Regions from separate parts of the Paenibacillus sp. FSL L8-0663 genome, predicted to be linked through region 1. Evidence: riboswitches for the same ligand, from Rfam matches in the RefSeq annotation. Region 1 holds a riboswitch; each other region holds the start of a gene.
What was found. A riboswitch is a leader RNA that binds a small molecule or an ion and turns the genes downstream of it on or off. The one in region 1 is predicted to bind cobalamin.
Positions count from the first base shown of each region.

Region 1 (3,804 bases):
ATCCACCAAACACTGAACTCCTACAATTAAAAATACGGCGAAAATAACATACCCCTGAATCACCGGATAATCTCGCTGTGTAATCGCATCTATAAAATACTTGCCCAACCCCGGCCATGAAAAAATGGTCTCTACAATCACATTACCTGCCAGCATAAATGATAGATTGGTACCTAGCAGTGTAATTATAGGCAGAACCGCATGCCTAAATATCTCAAAAAACAGGATATGCAAACGTGAAAAGCCTCGAGCCTTCGCTGCTTTCACAAAATTCCGGTCACCCAGCTCCAGCATTTGAGCGCGCAGTACGCGTGCTTGCACAGCTCCCAAACCTGCGCCAAGAGTCAGCGCTGGGAGCACTAGATGTGTCCAGTCCTCCCTTCCCATGGATGGGAGCCAGCCCAAGCGAACGGAGAATAGATAGATCAACAGAAAACCAAACCAAAAAGAGGGGATCGACGATCCCAGCAGGGCGAACAGCCTGCCCAGACGATCCAGTGGGCCGCTGATTTTTAGCGAGGCAGCTAGCCCCAGCCCCAGCGTAAGCACCGTCATGACGGCGAAGCCCGCAGCAGCTAGCTCCACAGTAGCAGGAAGTCTGTTCCACAGTTCGGCTAGCACCGACTCCTTGGATACATACGAAGTGCCCCAATGCCCTGTGAACACATCCCGCAGCCAGTTCACATATTGAATATGAAGCGGTTCGTTTAAGCCCAGTTCCTTTCGTAGCGTCGTCAACGCCTCCTCAGAGGCAGGGATATTATGCGCGGTGAGCAAAATGGTAGCAGGGTCTCCAGGGGCCAGCCGCATCAGTACAAAAGTCAGCGTGGACACCACGAATACAATGATAAGCAGCTGCGCCACACGTTCCAGTATAAAACGAATCATAGGATACGCAGCTCGTTATTCCGCAATATCGGATTGCGCTGTAATGTAGTAATACTCGATCGGATGCGGTGTAAACCCCCCCACCCCTTTTTTCACGCCAAACACATTATCAGGATGCACAATGAACGACTGTGGCAAATCCGTATTGATGATATCCAGCGCTTGTAGTGTCATGGCATTACGCTGCGCTGTATCCTTCGCCAGCTTCAAGCTGTTCAGAATACTCTCTAGCGGTTTGGAACTATAACGGCTTACATTGGCTTCGCTTTTCGAAGAATAAAACATGTCCATAAAATATTGCGGCTCTCCTGTATGAGCAGTAAGCATACTGTACATAGCAAAATCCCAATCGTTTTTGGTCAACGCCTCGTCGATATTTTCCACCTTGCGAATCTTGACCTGGATTCCCTCTTTCAGCAATTGGCTTTGGATGACCTCAGCCATAACAGAGAGCTCCGGACGCTGAGGGAAAGTCAGCAGCGTAACCTCGAACGGCTTGCCTTGCTTAGTCCATGTCCCTTGGGCGTCCTTCTGCCAGCCATCCTTCGTCAACAGTTGCTCTGCCGTTCCGTCCAGCGCTTTACGCTCAACTTTACCGAAGGGAAGAATGCTCGGGAACGGGCTGCTTGCCTCCGTACCGAAGTCCCTCATGACGGCGCTCACAATCGATGCGCGTGGAATCAGGCTGTCCACCACCTTACGGTTCGCCACATCCTTGAATACTGGCGATTCCATATTGTACACGATCATATGGGTGCGCAAGGACGGAGCTGACAGCACTTGCAGCTTGCCGTTCTTTTTCAGTACCTCTGCGTTATCAACCGGAATATCCGTCGCTACGTCCACCTCGCCGGATTGCAGCGCCATCAGGCGCGAATTCCCGTCCGTAATGAACTTCATCGTCGCTTCAGCCAGTCGTGCCTTCTCGCCCCAATATCCGTCATAACGCTCCACGACCAACGATTGGTCCTTGTTGAACGCTTTGATTTTAAAGGCGCCTGTCATCGCTGGGTAACTCTGTTCATCTTTCATCGATGCCACATCCAGTACAATCGTCGATGGATCAGCTAGATTAGACACCAACGCCGCATTCGGCTGGTTTGTCGTGATCTTCAAGGCCAGCGGGCCGCTTACATCAATGGACTTCACATTCAGTAAATCCTTCGCCAGATGGCTTTTCTCAATAGAGCGTAACAAAGACGCTTTTACACTTGCTGCACCCATACTTTTTCCATTATGAAAAGTGACTTTATCCTGCAAGCTGAACGTCCAAACTGTAGGGCTATCCTGCTTCCACTCCTTTGCCAGCCAAGCCACAGGCTCCAGCTTTTCATTCAAACGTACCAGTGTCTCACCTGCACCGGATCGCATCACATCCCAGCTATTATCTCCATGCGGGTCAACGCCTGACGGTTTCCATGTATACGCCATTACCAGCTTTTTATCTGTCGCTGTTTGTTGTGCTGACGCGTTTTCACCCTTGCCGGAGCTATCCGACGTCCTATTGCTGGCACATCCCGAAAGAGCCATAACTGCCAGCAGCAGCATCACCCCTGTACATATCAACCATGAACGCCTACTACGACTGCTTATCATTCGATGAATCCCCCTCTATCTTGTAAAATCGCATAAACCTAACGCAAAACGCGAAAAAAGCATTCCAGACCACTTAATTAGCAGTCAGAAATGCCTTCAATATAAAATGTCAGAACTCACCTCGAAGCCAACTCCAAAAACATAGAAGGGATCAGATCGGTTTCAGACATTCCGTATGCAGCACGCCTAACCACCTCCCCAGCATCCCGTGGGTCTGACAGTGATGTCAAAACAGGCAGGTCTCCTGACTCCAGGCGTATCTTTCAGGCCTTCCCGGTTCTTCACAATTCCAGTGGCTGTTCTGAAAGCTCCAGCAGTATCCTGCTGATGCCTGTATACAGTGGCGGGCCCGTGTCGGAATCAACCGAACTTCCCTTTTAAGTGAACATGCTCAACAACTATGTACATCGTCTCTACGAAACCCCATACATAGAGTTGTCCGGCTCACACCTGTTTTCTTCCTTTATTTCTTTTCATTACGATCTTATTTTGTTGTCACAGGCTTGTCAATAAAGGCTGCACAATAATTTAAATTTGAACGATAAGGTAGAAACAAGACATAACCTCCAATTGCGTGCACGCAATTGAAGTGTTAAAATTAGGTATAGAGTAAACCACCGTGTCCGTATACTAAAAAGAGTCTTCGCCGCGCCAACGGCAAAGACTCTTAGGACTTGAAAGGCTGTGGATCACCACCACGGCGCGCTGCATAACTAAATGTCAATGCAAACGAAACCCACCGTTAGGGGCCAACCTAATTACGCGGTGGGTTTTCGCTTGTTCCGAAATTTTCGACGTAGCCAGCGATAAAGTTTACGAATACTAAACGCCAGGCTTAGTAACGTAACCATCCAACGCAACACATCGTAGCACGACACAAGGTTGACCATCGGCTTCACCCCCTTTCGGGAAGCTGCACCGTGGTCCGAAAACATCCACCACTATTCAAAATCCATAAGGTAAATTATACCATGATATCGCCCGCTGCTCTAGCAAATTCTTCTAGTAAGTAAACTGGAAAACGCACCAAATTAGAGCTACCCATTTCATTCCGCAGTTTATCTATATATCCCCAGACAGCAAGGGGATCTACTATCTGGATAACCCCATGCCAAACAGCCGGAAAAGAGGCATACGTCCTCTCTCCGGCTATCTTTATTTATTTCTAATCATCAAACCTCCTGTGGAACCTCCTGAACCGTCACGCTTTTGACCGATTCCCCTTGTTTTCTCGTCAAAACGATGTTCAAGACAATCGCTGTAATCGAGCCCGAAACAATACCATTTTGCAACAACATTTTGGCAAAGCTCGGCAGCTGG
Region 1 covers NZ_JBBOYM010000001.1:5,497,863-5,501,666, forward strand. The annotation lists gene nikB (nickel ABC transporter permease) at 1-888, opposite strand, end outside; gene MKY75_RS24380 (ABC transporter substrate-binding protein) at 904-2,484, opposite strand; cobalamin riboswitch at 2,702-2,899, opposite strand; gene MKY75_RS24385 (nucleobase:cation symporter-2 family protein) at 3,657-3,804, opposite strand, start outside.

Region 2 (3,804 bases), 240 kb from region 1:
AAAGATTTTTGTTATAGCGAAAATGTTTATCTAATATAATGAATAAGTTTCGATGCTACTTAGGACAGGAGCTGAGACGTTAATGAATTCTATTTGCGTATTTGCCGGGTCCAGACCTGGACATTTATCGGTATATGTTGAGGCAGCAGGCAAACTGGGAGAAGCCATGGCTCGCCATCATATCCGTCTGATCTATGGCGGCTCTAGCAGGGGGCTAATGGGAGAGGTGGCAGATGGAATGCTGTCGGGTGACGGTCAGGTCACTGGCATTATGCCCACCCTGTTATTTGATGCAGAGATCATTCATCGGGGAGTTACCGAATTTATTGAGGTAGCAAGCATGCATGAGCGTAAAGCGGCAATGAGCGAGATGGCCGATGCTTTTATTGCCCTTCCGGGTGGTTTGGGAACCTTTGAAGAGCTGTTCGAGGTACTATGCTGGGCGCAAATCGGCATTCATCGCAAGCCCATTGGGCTGCTGAATGTGAATGGATATTTTGACCCGTTAGTAGAAATGGTGCGTCATAGTGTGCAAGAGGGGTTTACCGGGAGTGAGCATCCAGCGCTACTGAGCATCTCCGCAGACCCGGACGAATTGCTACATATGTTAAAAAATAAAGCACAGAACTTGAAATAAAGCTTTTTTCGTGCTTGCACAACTGATTGAGGCAAGGTTATGATAAGACCCATAATCAAATAGCGGACAGACAAGGTGCCTTTGCGGTTGAGCAAAGGGTAACAGGGAATCGGGTGCAAATCCCGAGCGGTCCCGCCACTGTAAGGAAGAGGATTTTTTTAATTGGTCACTCGTGAAAAACGGGGAAGACGAAAGAATCCGTTGATGCCAAGCCAGGAGACCTACCTTGATCTGTATGCACCGTTAACCTTCGCGGAGAGGATGGGTGTACGAAATCAGGAAATCAGGCACACGTTGCTTTTTCCATGTTGGCTAGAGGTTTGCGTGGATATGAACGTGCAGCAGCGTTTGAAGCGTAAACAGACAGATGGAAAACAACGGCAGGCTGGAGGAAGACAAATCGTGTCTTCTTACGCTGTTTGTTCGTCTGATGAGAGATACGTACATAGAAACCCCATCCGGGCAGGATGGGGTTTTTTTAAGTTACACGATGTGCATAAATCATTGAAATAGATAGGATAGCTGCCCTGAAAAGGATGAATAGGAGGAGTACGATGAGCCCATTAGGAAAATTGTTGGTGATTGGATTTGGACCAGGAGATATGGAACATATCACAAAACGGGCGCTGGATGCGCTGGACGAAAGTGAGGTCATTATCGGCTACAATACCTACGTTGATTTGATCCGTCCGCTGTTGAACGGACAGGAGATTGTACGCACAGGGATGACAGAGGAAGTGAGCCGTGCGCAGGAGGCGGTTCGCCAAGCAGAGATGGGCAAGAAGGTAGCTGTCATTTCCAGTGGAGATGCGGGAGTCTATGGTATGGCAGGGCTGGTGTACGAAGTGCTGATGCAAAAAGGCTGGCGACGCGAGGACGGGGTTGAGGTAGAAGTCGTACCGGGGATCTCGGCAATTCAGTCCTGTGCTTCGTTGCTGGGGGCGCCGGTTATGCATGATGCTTGCACGATCAGTCTGAGTGATCATCTGACCCCGTGGGAAACGATTGTGAAGCGTGTAGAAGCTGCGGCTTCAGCTGATTTTGTGATTGCATTATACAACCCGCGCAGTGGTCGGCGTACCCGCCAGATTGTGGAGACGCAGTCCATTTTGCTGCGTTACCGCGATCCGCAAACTCCGGTCGGGTTGGTGAAAAGTGCTTATCGTGAGCGTCAGCAAGTTATTGTAACGACGCTGGAAGATATGCTGAACCATGACATCGGGATGCTGACGACTGTAATCATCGGCAATTCCTCGACGACGGTGTATGACGGTTTGATCGTGACTCCGCGCGGATATCAGCGCAAATACACGTTGGATGCGACCGAGCAGGCGCTCAAGCCGCATCAGCGTCTCCGCACGGAAGCGGAGCCGTGGTCGCTGGGAGCGCAAGAGGGTACACCGCAGGCAGGAGCAGCCCCGACTACGCCCGCTGGACCCTCCGCGAGCGGCGCTGCGGTTGCGACGCAGGCACGCCCGCAAGCGATGGCTGCCGTGCAGGCAACGACTGCTGTGCAAACCGACGCAGCCACGGCATCGCTGGCGGCAGAGGCGCTAAGCCGCCTCGCTATCGGCGGTAAGCTGCCTGGCGAAGCCAACGCTCGCTGGAGCGGGCAAGCGCCTACCGCCAAGAGCACCGCCGGAACGTCGGCGGTGGCCGGAGCAGGGGCCGCGGCCGGGATGGCGACAGGCGGCTTTGGCAAGCCTGCGCTGTTTGAGGTGGGCGTTTCCCCGGGTGTGGGAAACAAGAAATTCACCGCTCGCCAGATGGCGCTGCTCGCCGAGGTAGCGGGTGATGATGGCGAGCTGGAATACACGCCAGATCATCAGATCGTGCTGCGCGTGCCGTGTGCAGATCCCGAGGAACTGGTCGGGCGGCTACGGGATGAACGATTCATTGTCATGCCGATTGGCGATGTGTTTAAGGTAAAGGCGTGCGACTTCTGCAATATGGAGAAGGATGACGCTGTGCCTGTGGCTGAGCATTTACAGGTTGTACTTGGTGGATTACAGGCACCCAAGGAAACGAGCATTGCTTTGAACGGATGCGGTATGGCCTGCTATGGAGCCGTACTAGAGGATATCGGAATCGTCTATCGCAAGGGTGGGTACGATCTCTTCCTCGGTGGCAAAAAATTCGGCCGCAATGCTCATGCCGCTCAGCCTGTAGCGGAAGGAATTCCGGGTGATCAGATTACGGACATCGTGGAGCATGTCATCGCTGAATATAAGGAAAAAGGACATCCGAATGAGCGCTTTCATAAATTTTTTAAGCGTGTAGGTGTCGTTGCGGGGTTCCGGCATGAAGATGCACCAGTAACGGTAGAAGTGAATGCGGTTTGTGGTGATTAATGGACTGAAGGCCTGATGAACGGGATACAAGCATATATATAAAATAGGGCGTCATGCAGGCTATCCCTATTAAAGAGGAGGAAACAACAGCAGTGGATGCAATATTGTTGGTTGGACATGGAAGTCGGGACCCGGAGGGGAACCAGGAACTGCTGGAATTTGCACAGGCAGTGGCAGATCGGGTACCGGATATGTGCGTGGAAACCTGTTTCTTGGAGCTGGCACGTCCCAGCATTGCTGATGGGATGCAAACTTGTGTGGAGAAAGGGGCGACGCGTGTCGTTCTTATTCCGATTATTTTGTTCGCAGCGGTACATGCCAAAATTGATATTCCGATGGCTATTGACCGGGCAAAGGCGAAATATCCGCAGGTGGAATTTGTATACGGACGTCCGATTGGTGTTCACGAGAAAATCGTCAGCATTCTGCTAAGCCGCTTGAAAGAGGCCCAGCCGGTTGCAGTTCCAGCGGGGATGATTAGCGCTGTCGAGGCATCTGTCGAGGTACCTGACGAGGAAACGGCGGTACTTGTATTAGGACGCGGAAGTAGCGATCCAGATGCGAACAGTGACTTTTTCAAAATCACCCGTATGCTGTGGGAGAAGCTTTCTTATACATGGGTAGAGAGCAGCTTTATCGGTGTGACGCAGCCTTCCTTTCCCGATGGATTGGAGCGTTGTGTACGATTGGGGGCCAAAAAGATTATCGTGCTTCCCTATTTTCTGTTCACGGGTGTGCTGATTAAACGCATCGGAGAAATGACCCAGGAATTTGCCGAGGCTCACCCTGCATTACAAGTGGAGATGGGCGGATATT
Region 2 covers NZ_JBBOYM010000001.1:5,254,302-5,258,105, reverse strand. The annotation lists gene MKY75_RS23275 (LOG family protein) at 83-637, shown strand; cobalamin riboswitch at 695-880, shown strand; gene cobJ (precorrin-3B C(17)-methyltransferase) at 1,192-2,988, shown strand; gene MKY75_RS23265 (sirohydrochlorin chelatase) at 3,081-3,804, shown strand, end outside.
Region 2: it holds a riboswitch for cobalamin, as region 1 does, so the genes downstream of both, cobJ (precorrin-3B C(17)-methyltransferase) here and MKY75_RS24380 (ABC transporter substrate-binding protein) in region 1, are expected to answer to the same signal.

Region 3 (3,804 bases), 4.0 Mb from region 1:
TCACCAGACGAATGATATGCGGTACAACGAGTCCCACAAAGCCAATCACACCACATACCGAGACAGCGGCTGCTGTCAGCAGCGTGGAAATAATCAGAACAGATAGCTTCGTCGCATCTACATGAACTCCCATGTGCGCCGCCTGACGTTCACCCAAAGCCAAAATATTCAGCACACGTGCCCGGTTCCATAGAAATACCAGCCCTATGACCACATAAGGTAAAAGGATTCCTGTATATGACCAACCGCGCAGACTAAGACTTCCCATCGTCCAGTACAATATTTCATTGACCGTCTCCTTCGACATGGCTGTCAGAAAGGAAACAACCGCTCCCAGAAAGGATTGCATCACCACACCCGACAAAATGAGACTTTGTGTCGGAATTTTCCCACCTTCCCGTGCCAACGTCAGCACCATCCACAGCGTAAGCATTCCGGTCGTAAATGCCACTAGCGGCAGCGTCCATATGCCAACAAATGAAAATTGAAGGCCCCAATAAATCAGTACTGCCGCTCCTACCGAAGCCCCCGAGGATACCCCCAGTGTATACGGATCAGCCAAAGGATTACGCAGCACACCCTGAAATCCGGCTCCCGCCAGCGCCAGCGCTGCTCCTACCAACATTCCCAGTAACACTCGTGGCAATCTGACCTTCAAAATAATCTGCTCTGAGGATGTATTCCAATCCGGTGTAAACGTATCGCCTAACCACGGTAGGTGGTTAACCAGAATGCCCGTGATTTGGCTGACCGGAAGCTTGGCCGAGCCGATGCCAAGACAGAGCAGCAGCGTCAGCAACAGCAGGACAAGACCTGTCCCTCCAAAGCCGATCAGTTTACGGTTCATTTGAAAATTTCAGGATACACGCCCTTGGCCACTTCCTTGAGACCTTCCGTTACGCGTGGACCCGGACGACTGATCAAATTATCATCCACGGCAAATACCCGGTTGTGGCGAACAGCCGATATTTGATCCCATCCACTGCGAGCTTTAATGATATCACCGAGCGTCTGGCCCGTTTTGTCGTCCTTGACACTTTTGCTGTACAAAATCACGTCAGGGTTCGCAGCAATAATATTTTCCTCACTGATTTGGTACCACCCCTTCTGCGTGGCACCTACATTTTCGCCGCCCGCCAACGTAATCAGCTCGTCCATAAACTCGCCTTTACCCACTGTCCAGCCTGGTGAAAACTCGACGTATACCCGCAGCTTCTGCCCTTTACCGATATTTTTAATTCCTTCTTTTACTTCTGCTACATCTGCTCTCATCTTGTCAGTCACCGCTCTTGCTTCTCTCTGATGATCGGTGATTTTCCCATACAATTCGATGTTAGCCATGACATCTTCCACTGTCTTCGGTTCCGTTTTAAAAATCATAATTCCCATGTCGCGCAGCTTGGTCGTAGCCTGTTCACTAAGTGATATCCCTGCAAAAACGACTTCCGGGTTCGCAGCAATGATCGCCTCTTCGTTCGGTTTCATAATACCGCCCACTTTAGGCTTTTTCGTAGCTGCTTCCGGGTAATCAGAGTAGTCGGAGACGCCGACAATTTCCTTATCCAGCCCAATGGCGAACAACGCCTCGGTTTCTGCCGGGGAGACGGAAACGATTTTATCCGGCGCTTTTTTGAATGTAAATTCCTGTCCTGTTGCATCTTTAACTGTGAGCGGGTAAACCGTTTTGCCCGGAGGCTCTTGTGCGTTTACTGCCTGTCCCGGCTGCTGTGAAGAAGCCTGACCCTCTTTATTTTCTGCATTTTTTCCATTAGCGCCACATGCACTCAGCACAACTGCCAAAATCAGAGCCAATAGACCTGTTGTCCACACCTTTATTTTTTTTCCTGCCATGATTTGCACCCCTTCATAAATAAATCGTTAAGAGCGTTACTTGAACATCATCAGATATCTTCTAAATCTAGCCTTCTTTTCCTATCAAAAACCCCCGCATCCTCATATCAGGACACAGGGGTCACGTTAGCGCAGATCGTGCGCAGGCGGCAGCTTCTTTCCGCATGGACAGTCACTGCGAACACGTCATCCTTTCCTCGAAGGATTATGGTGACAGGCGGACGGGCAGGTATCCTGACTTATGGTAAAATACATGTCCTGAAATTCTTTCATATGCTTAGTAACATATAAAGAGGACTAACGGGCATGTTTCCATTTACAGTGGCGGGACCGCGCCGGATTCACACCGACTTCCCTTTTAACAGCGCAGGGAGGGAAACCATAGTTTCATCACGCTGCGCCGACCTCGTCTGCTGGATATTTGATGTAGTGGTAGTCAAGCCGTTCTTTTACTTGATGATTATAGGTTAAAATGAGGCGGCTTACAACCCAAACAGCCTCTTTATCCGCTGGTGTCTAACCTAATGAGGAAGCATTTCCGCTATGTAATTGTGCGGTCCTGCCAGCCTCAATCGAATCCTAAATGCTTCTCCCGGCCTCGGATTCAGACTCCAAAAATCATGGCCCGGTATCAGCATGCAAGCAAGCTGACGAATTACGCCACCATGCGTAACGACCAAAACAGAGGGCGGCGCAGCAGTCAAATCCATGGGTTGAACTTCCATAGCAACACGCCATTCATACAGAGAGTCAAGAAATTTCCGCAGACGATTTACAAAATCTGTCCAAGATTCTCCTCCAGGTGGGGTGATCCGTTGCGGCTCATCAATCCAAGCCCGATACAACGACACATCCTTGAGCATGTCATACGTTTTTCCATCCCACTCGCCAAAATGAAGCTCTCGCAGACATGGTTCCATCATAGGAGACATAGTAGATAGGGAAATTCCAGACGCCAATTCTGATTCCGGCACAATGATCTGCAAGGTCTGGCGACATCGCATTAAGTCGCTGCAATAGATTCGAGCAAAGGACTGACCTTGCAATTTTTCCTGCAAAGGCTTTAATTCCTGCTCTGCCCCCGGTAGCAAACCTAAGTCGGAGTGTCCCAGATATCGACGTTCCTTGTTCCATAAGGTTGTGCCGTGACGAACTAACACGAGCTCCATATCCCAATGCAGATCTTCTTTAGCATCATACGGCACCTTATCCTCCTGTGAGTTCGGTCTTTGTGCGTATTCTACTGTCCTTTTTGCTGCTATATCTTGTTTCAAGAAATGTCACTTCCTGCTCGATCATTATTCAGTGTGTCACTCCTCACCCTCACCGCACCCATCCCAAGGCAAAACAACCTGCGGCTCCTAACAAACACAATCCTACAAACATACTGGACACGGCGAACATCAGCTGGATCGTATGCCGTATATCTTTCGACTCTAGCGGTCGTATCCAATCCCCCATGTATGCACGAAAGGAGCGCACGCCATGATACACATTATATCCTCCAAGACGAATCCCCAATGCACCAGCAACAGCCGATTCCGGGAAGCCACTGTTCGGACTTGGGTGCAGACGAGCGTCTCGCTTGACTGTGCGCCAGCTTCTTGCAGCATCTCGTTTGTACATCCACGCCGCTATCACAAGCATTGCCGCTGTCAGGCGTGCTGGAATGTAGTTAGCCACATCATCTAGACGTGCTGAAGCCCAGCCTAAATGCAGATACTTTTCATTTTTGTAGCCAACCATGGAATCGAGCGTATTCACAGCACGATAAGCCAGCGCCAAGGGTGCTCCCCCGATCAAGGCATAAAAAAGCGGGGAAATAATCGCGTCCACGATATTTTCAGCGACCGTTTCAACCGTACCGCGTACAATCTCAGGCTCATCAAGTTGCTGCGTATCCCGCCCGACTATCATGCCCAGCTCCCGCCGTGCCGCAGCCAGGTCATCCGC
Region 3 covers NZ_JBBOYM010000001.1:1,477,818-1,481,621, reverse strand. The annotation lists gene MKY75_RS06690 (FecCD family ABC transporter permease) at 1-847, opposite strand, end outside; gene MKY75_RS06685 (ABC transporter substrate-binding protein) at 844-1,851, opposite strand; cobalamin riboswitch at 2,059-2,250, opposite strand; gene MKY75_RS06680 (histidine phosphatase family protein) at 2,373-3,125, opposite strand; gene cbiB (adenosylcobinamide-phosphate synthase CbiB) at 3,175-3,804, opposite strand, start outside.
Region 3: it holds a riboswitch for cobalamin, as region 1 does, so the genes downstream of both, MKY75_RS06685 (ABC transporter substrate-binding protein) here and MKY75_RS24380 (ABC transporter substrate-binding protein) in region 1, are expected to answer to the same signal.

Region 4 (3,804 bases), 210 kb from region 1:
AGGCTGCTGAATCGCTCATTCATAACCTGAACACCATGAGCAGTCGCGCAGGTGGACAGATTCCATTCACTTCACTGAATTACGGAATGTGCACGTCTGCTGAGGGACGGCTTGTTACTCAATCGCTGCTGGAGGCCACGATTCGCGGCTTGGGTAGCGGGGAAACTCCTATTTTTCCACAGCATATTTTCCAATGCAAAGAGGGAATCAATCAGGCAGAAGGCGACGTCAATTATGATTTGTTCTTACGGGCGGTAGAATGCTCTAGCAGACGGATGTATCCCAATTTTGTGAATGTGGATGCCACCTTTAACCTGCCTTTTTACCGTGCTGATGACCCGGATACCATTATAGCGACAATGGGTTGCCGTACCCGCACCATTTCTGACCGTTTCGGTAGAAATCGGCAGAGTGGTAAGGGAAATCTCTCCTTCAATACCATTAATCTGGTGCGGCTTGGCATTGAGTATGGTATTTGCACAGGCAAACGCCTGACACCTGACCGTGATCGCTTTGATGCGAGACTAGAAGAAGTTATGCGCATTGCGGTGGATGGCTTAATCCATCGCTATCAAATCCAGACCAGCCAGCCGGCCAAAGCCTCGGACTTTATGATGCGCGAAGGGGTATGGGAAGGTGGAGAACAACTAGAGCCAGATGATAAGGTGGGAAGCATACTAAAACACGGTACGCTTTCGATCGGATTCATCGGACTGGCTGAGTGCATGAAGGCACTATACGGGAAACACCACGGGGAGGATGATTTCGTATACCGCGAGGCACAGCGAATCATCACTTCTATGCGCGTGTATTGCGATCGAATGAGTGAATATCACAATTTGAATATTACATTGTTCGCTACGCCTGCCGAAGGTCTGTCGGGCAAGTTCACCTTGCTGGATCAACGTGATTTCGGGATTATTCCTGAGGTGAATGATCGAGAATATTACACGAATTCTTTTCATATTCCCGTGTATTACACGCTCCCGGCTGCTCGTAAAATCAGCTTGGAAGCTCCGTTCCATAACCTATGCAACGCTGGTGCGATATCATACATTGAGCTGGACGGTAATGCGCGGAATAACCCGGATGCGTTTCTTAAAATTGTTCAATACGCGCTGCATCAGAATATCGGCTACTTCTCCATCAACCATCCGGTGGATCGTTGTACGGAATGCGGTTATGAAGGGATTATCGGGACAAGCTGCCCCCAATGTGGCACAGATGAGGAGCACACACACTTTCAGCGCTTACGTCGGGTAACCGGATATCTGACAGGGGATTATACCGTTCGCTTTAATGCTGCAAAACAAGCAGAAGTTCGAGATCGGGTGAAACATAAGTGAATTTGTGTGGCTACATTCCGGAATCTCTGAACGAAGGATACGGCCTGCGCACCGTCGTGTTCATTAGCGGTTGCCGTCATGCCTGTCCCGGATGCTTTAATCCAGCGTCGTGGAGCTTCCGTGCAGGTGAGCCATTCACACCCCAACGACAACAGGAAGTCATTCGTGACATCATGGATAATCCGTTGTTGGATGGACTGACTCTCTGCGGGGGAGACCCGTTTTTCTCAGCAGCAGAATGCTCGCAATTTGTGCGTGACTTCCGTGCGGCCTGTCCCGACCGAACCGTGTGGGCTTACACTGGCTTTGTTTATGAAGATCTACTCACAGATCAGGAGCGACAAGAGCTAGCACTTTTGTGCGATGTGATTGTGGATGGTCGCTTTGTAGAACAGCAAAAGGACCTGACCCTTCCCTTCCGGGGCAGCCGCAATCAGCGTCTAGTAGATGTAAAAGCCAGCATTCAGGCAGGTTACACCGTTTCATTGACTTAAGGCGAAGGTTACTCGGCAAATGCTATATCTAATCTAGGACAAGTCTCCATCATGGATGAGGCTTGTCTTTTTTTTTGCATATCCCTAACAGATTCCATTGCAGTTTCTATTGCGCATCCTGCAAGTTTCACTTATGATGGTGAACAAGTATACGAGTGCATAATTATTCGTCATACCTTAACCGCATAGCTTGGAGATAGGTGTCTGTTCTATTCAGATCAGGCTTAAAAGGGAAGCCGGTGCAAATCCGGCACGGTCCCGCCACTGTAAACGGGGAACTTCCAGCTGTTCATACAACCACTGGTCCACAGACCGGGAAGGGATGCTGAGAGTCATGATCCGTAAGTCAGGAGACCTGCCTATTTTAACAACATCGCAAGTACCTACGGAAGATAGGGAGGTGTTAAGAGCAGTCGCCGTATTTTTGATTTTTTAATCACGGAGGCATTCTTTCCCCTACTTATTTTTAACTCTGGGGGGAAGAATGCCTTTTTTGGTACGTAAAAATAAAACAGCCACCCACTAGGAGGAAAAGTACATGTCCGTCATTGAATGGCCTGAATTGTCCGGCTTAATTAGCAGTAATCTGGGATATCCGCGTATCGGCGAAAACCGGGAATGGAAGAAAGCACTGGAACGCTTCTGGAACGGCAGTATTAGCGAAAGCGAACTGCAAACGGAGATGAAAAGATTACGGTTGGAGCATCTGAGCAAGCAGCGTGACAAGGGGATTGATCGCATTCCTGTCGGAGACTTCTCCTATTATGATCACATGCTGGATACATCTGTGATGTTTGGTCTAGTACCCGAACGGTTCAACCATCGTCCCGCAGGTCCGATTCCTCTGTCCGTGTATTTCGGGATCGCTCGTGGACAGAAGGGAGCAACCGCCAGTGAAATGACCAAATGGATGAACACCAATTATCACTACATCGTTCCCGAATTGGCAAACGCAGTCCCGGTGTTCACTGAAAATAAACCTTTACGGGCTTATCGTGAAGCAAAACAAGAGCTAGGCATTGATGGGAAACCGGTCCTCATCGGCCCCTATTCATTCGTTACCCTTTCCAAAGGCTATGATCGCAAGGAGCTTGCTTCTATTATAAGAACCTTCCTGCCTTTATACACCCGTGTCCTGTCTGAACTAGCAGCAGAAGGTGTTCAGTGGGTCCAAATCGATGAACCTGTCCTGACCACCTCATTCCCAGTAGAGGATTTGGACATTATTCAGGAAGTCTATGAAGCTTTGGCCCAAGCTGCGCCCTCTTTAAATATAATGCTGCAAACTTACTTTGGTAGCCTGGACCATTATGAGCGTCTGTCCGCACTTCCGGTACAGGGACTGGGTCTTGATTTTGTGTATGATGATGGCGAAAATCTCCAGCATATATTGCAGCATGGTTTCCCTAAAGGAAAAACGCTGGGCGCTGGGGTCATTGACGGGCGCAATATATGGCGCAGCGACCTTAACGCTGTGGCTACCCTGCTCGGTCAGTTAGCAGAACAGACCACTGCCGAGCAGCTTATCGTACAGCCATCATGCAGTCTGCTGCATGTGCCAGTCAGTCTGGAAGCAGAGCACAAGCTGGATCGAGAACTGGTGCAAGCGCTGGCTTTTGCCGATGAAAAGCTTGAGGAAATCGCCGTCCTGACGGCTGCACTTGGCAAACACGATCCATCCGCACTCACCAAGCTTGGACAAAGTGCAGATGCGGTAGCCCGTTTCAACAGCTCAGCGGCACGCGTACAAACAGCTGACGATCTGGCTGACTTGCTGGCAAAGGAGCCTCTAACACGCAGCGTTCCTTTCGCCGAGCGTCGTGAGATTCAGCAAAATAAGCTGAAGTTGCCTCCACTGCCTACGACGACCATTGGTAGCTTCCCGCAAACCGCCGAGATCCGCAAGGCCCGCCTGCACTATCGCAAAGGAGAATGGTCTGCCGAGCAATACCGGACGTTCATCC
Region 4 covers NZ_JBBOYM010000001.1:5,283,316-5,287,119, forward strand. The annotation lists gene MKY75_RS23400 (anaerobic ribonucleoside triphosphate reductase) at 1-1,346, shown strand, start outside; gene nrdG (anaerobic ribonucleoside-triphosphate reductase activating protein) at 1,343-1,840, shown strand; cobalamin riboswitch at 2,022-2,217, shown strand; gene metE (5-methyltetrahydropteroyltriglutamate--homocysteine S-methyltransferase) at 2,379-3,804, shown strand, end outside.
Region 4: it holds a riboswitch for cobalamin, as region 1 does, so the genes downstream of both, metE (5-methyltetrahydropteroyltriglutamate--homocysteine S-methyltransferase) here and MKY75_RS24380 (ABC transporter substrate-binding protein) in region 1, are expected to answer to the same signal.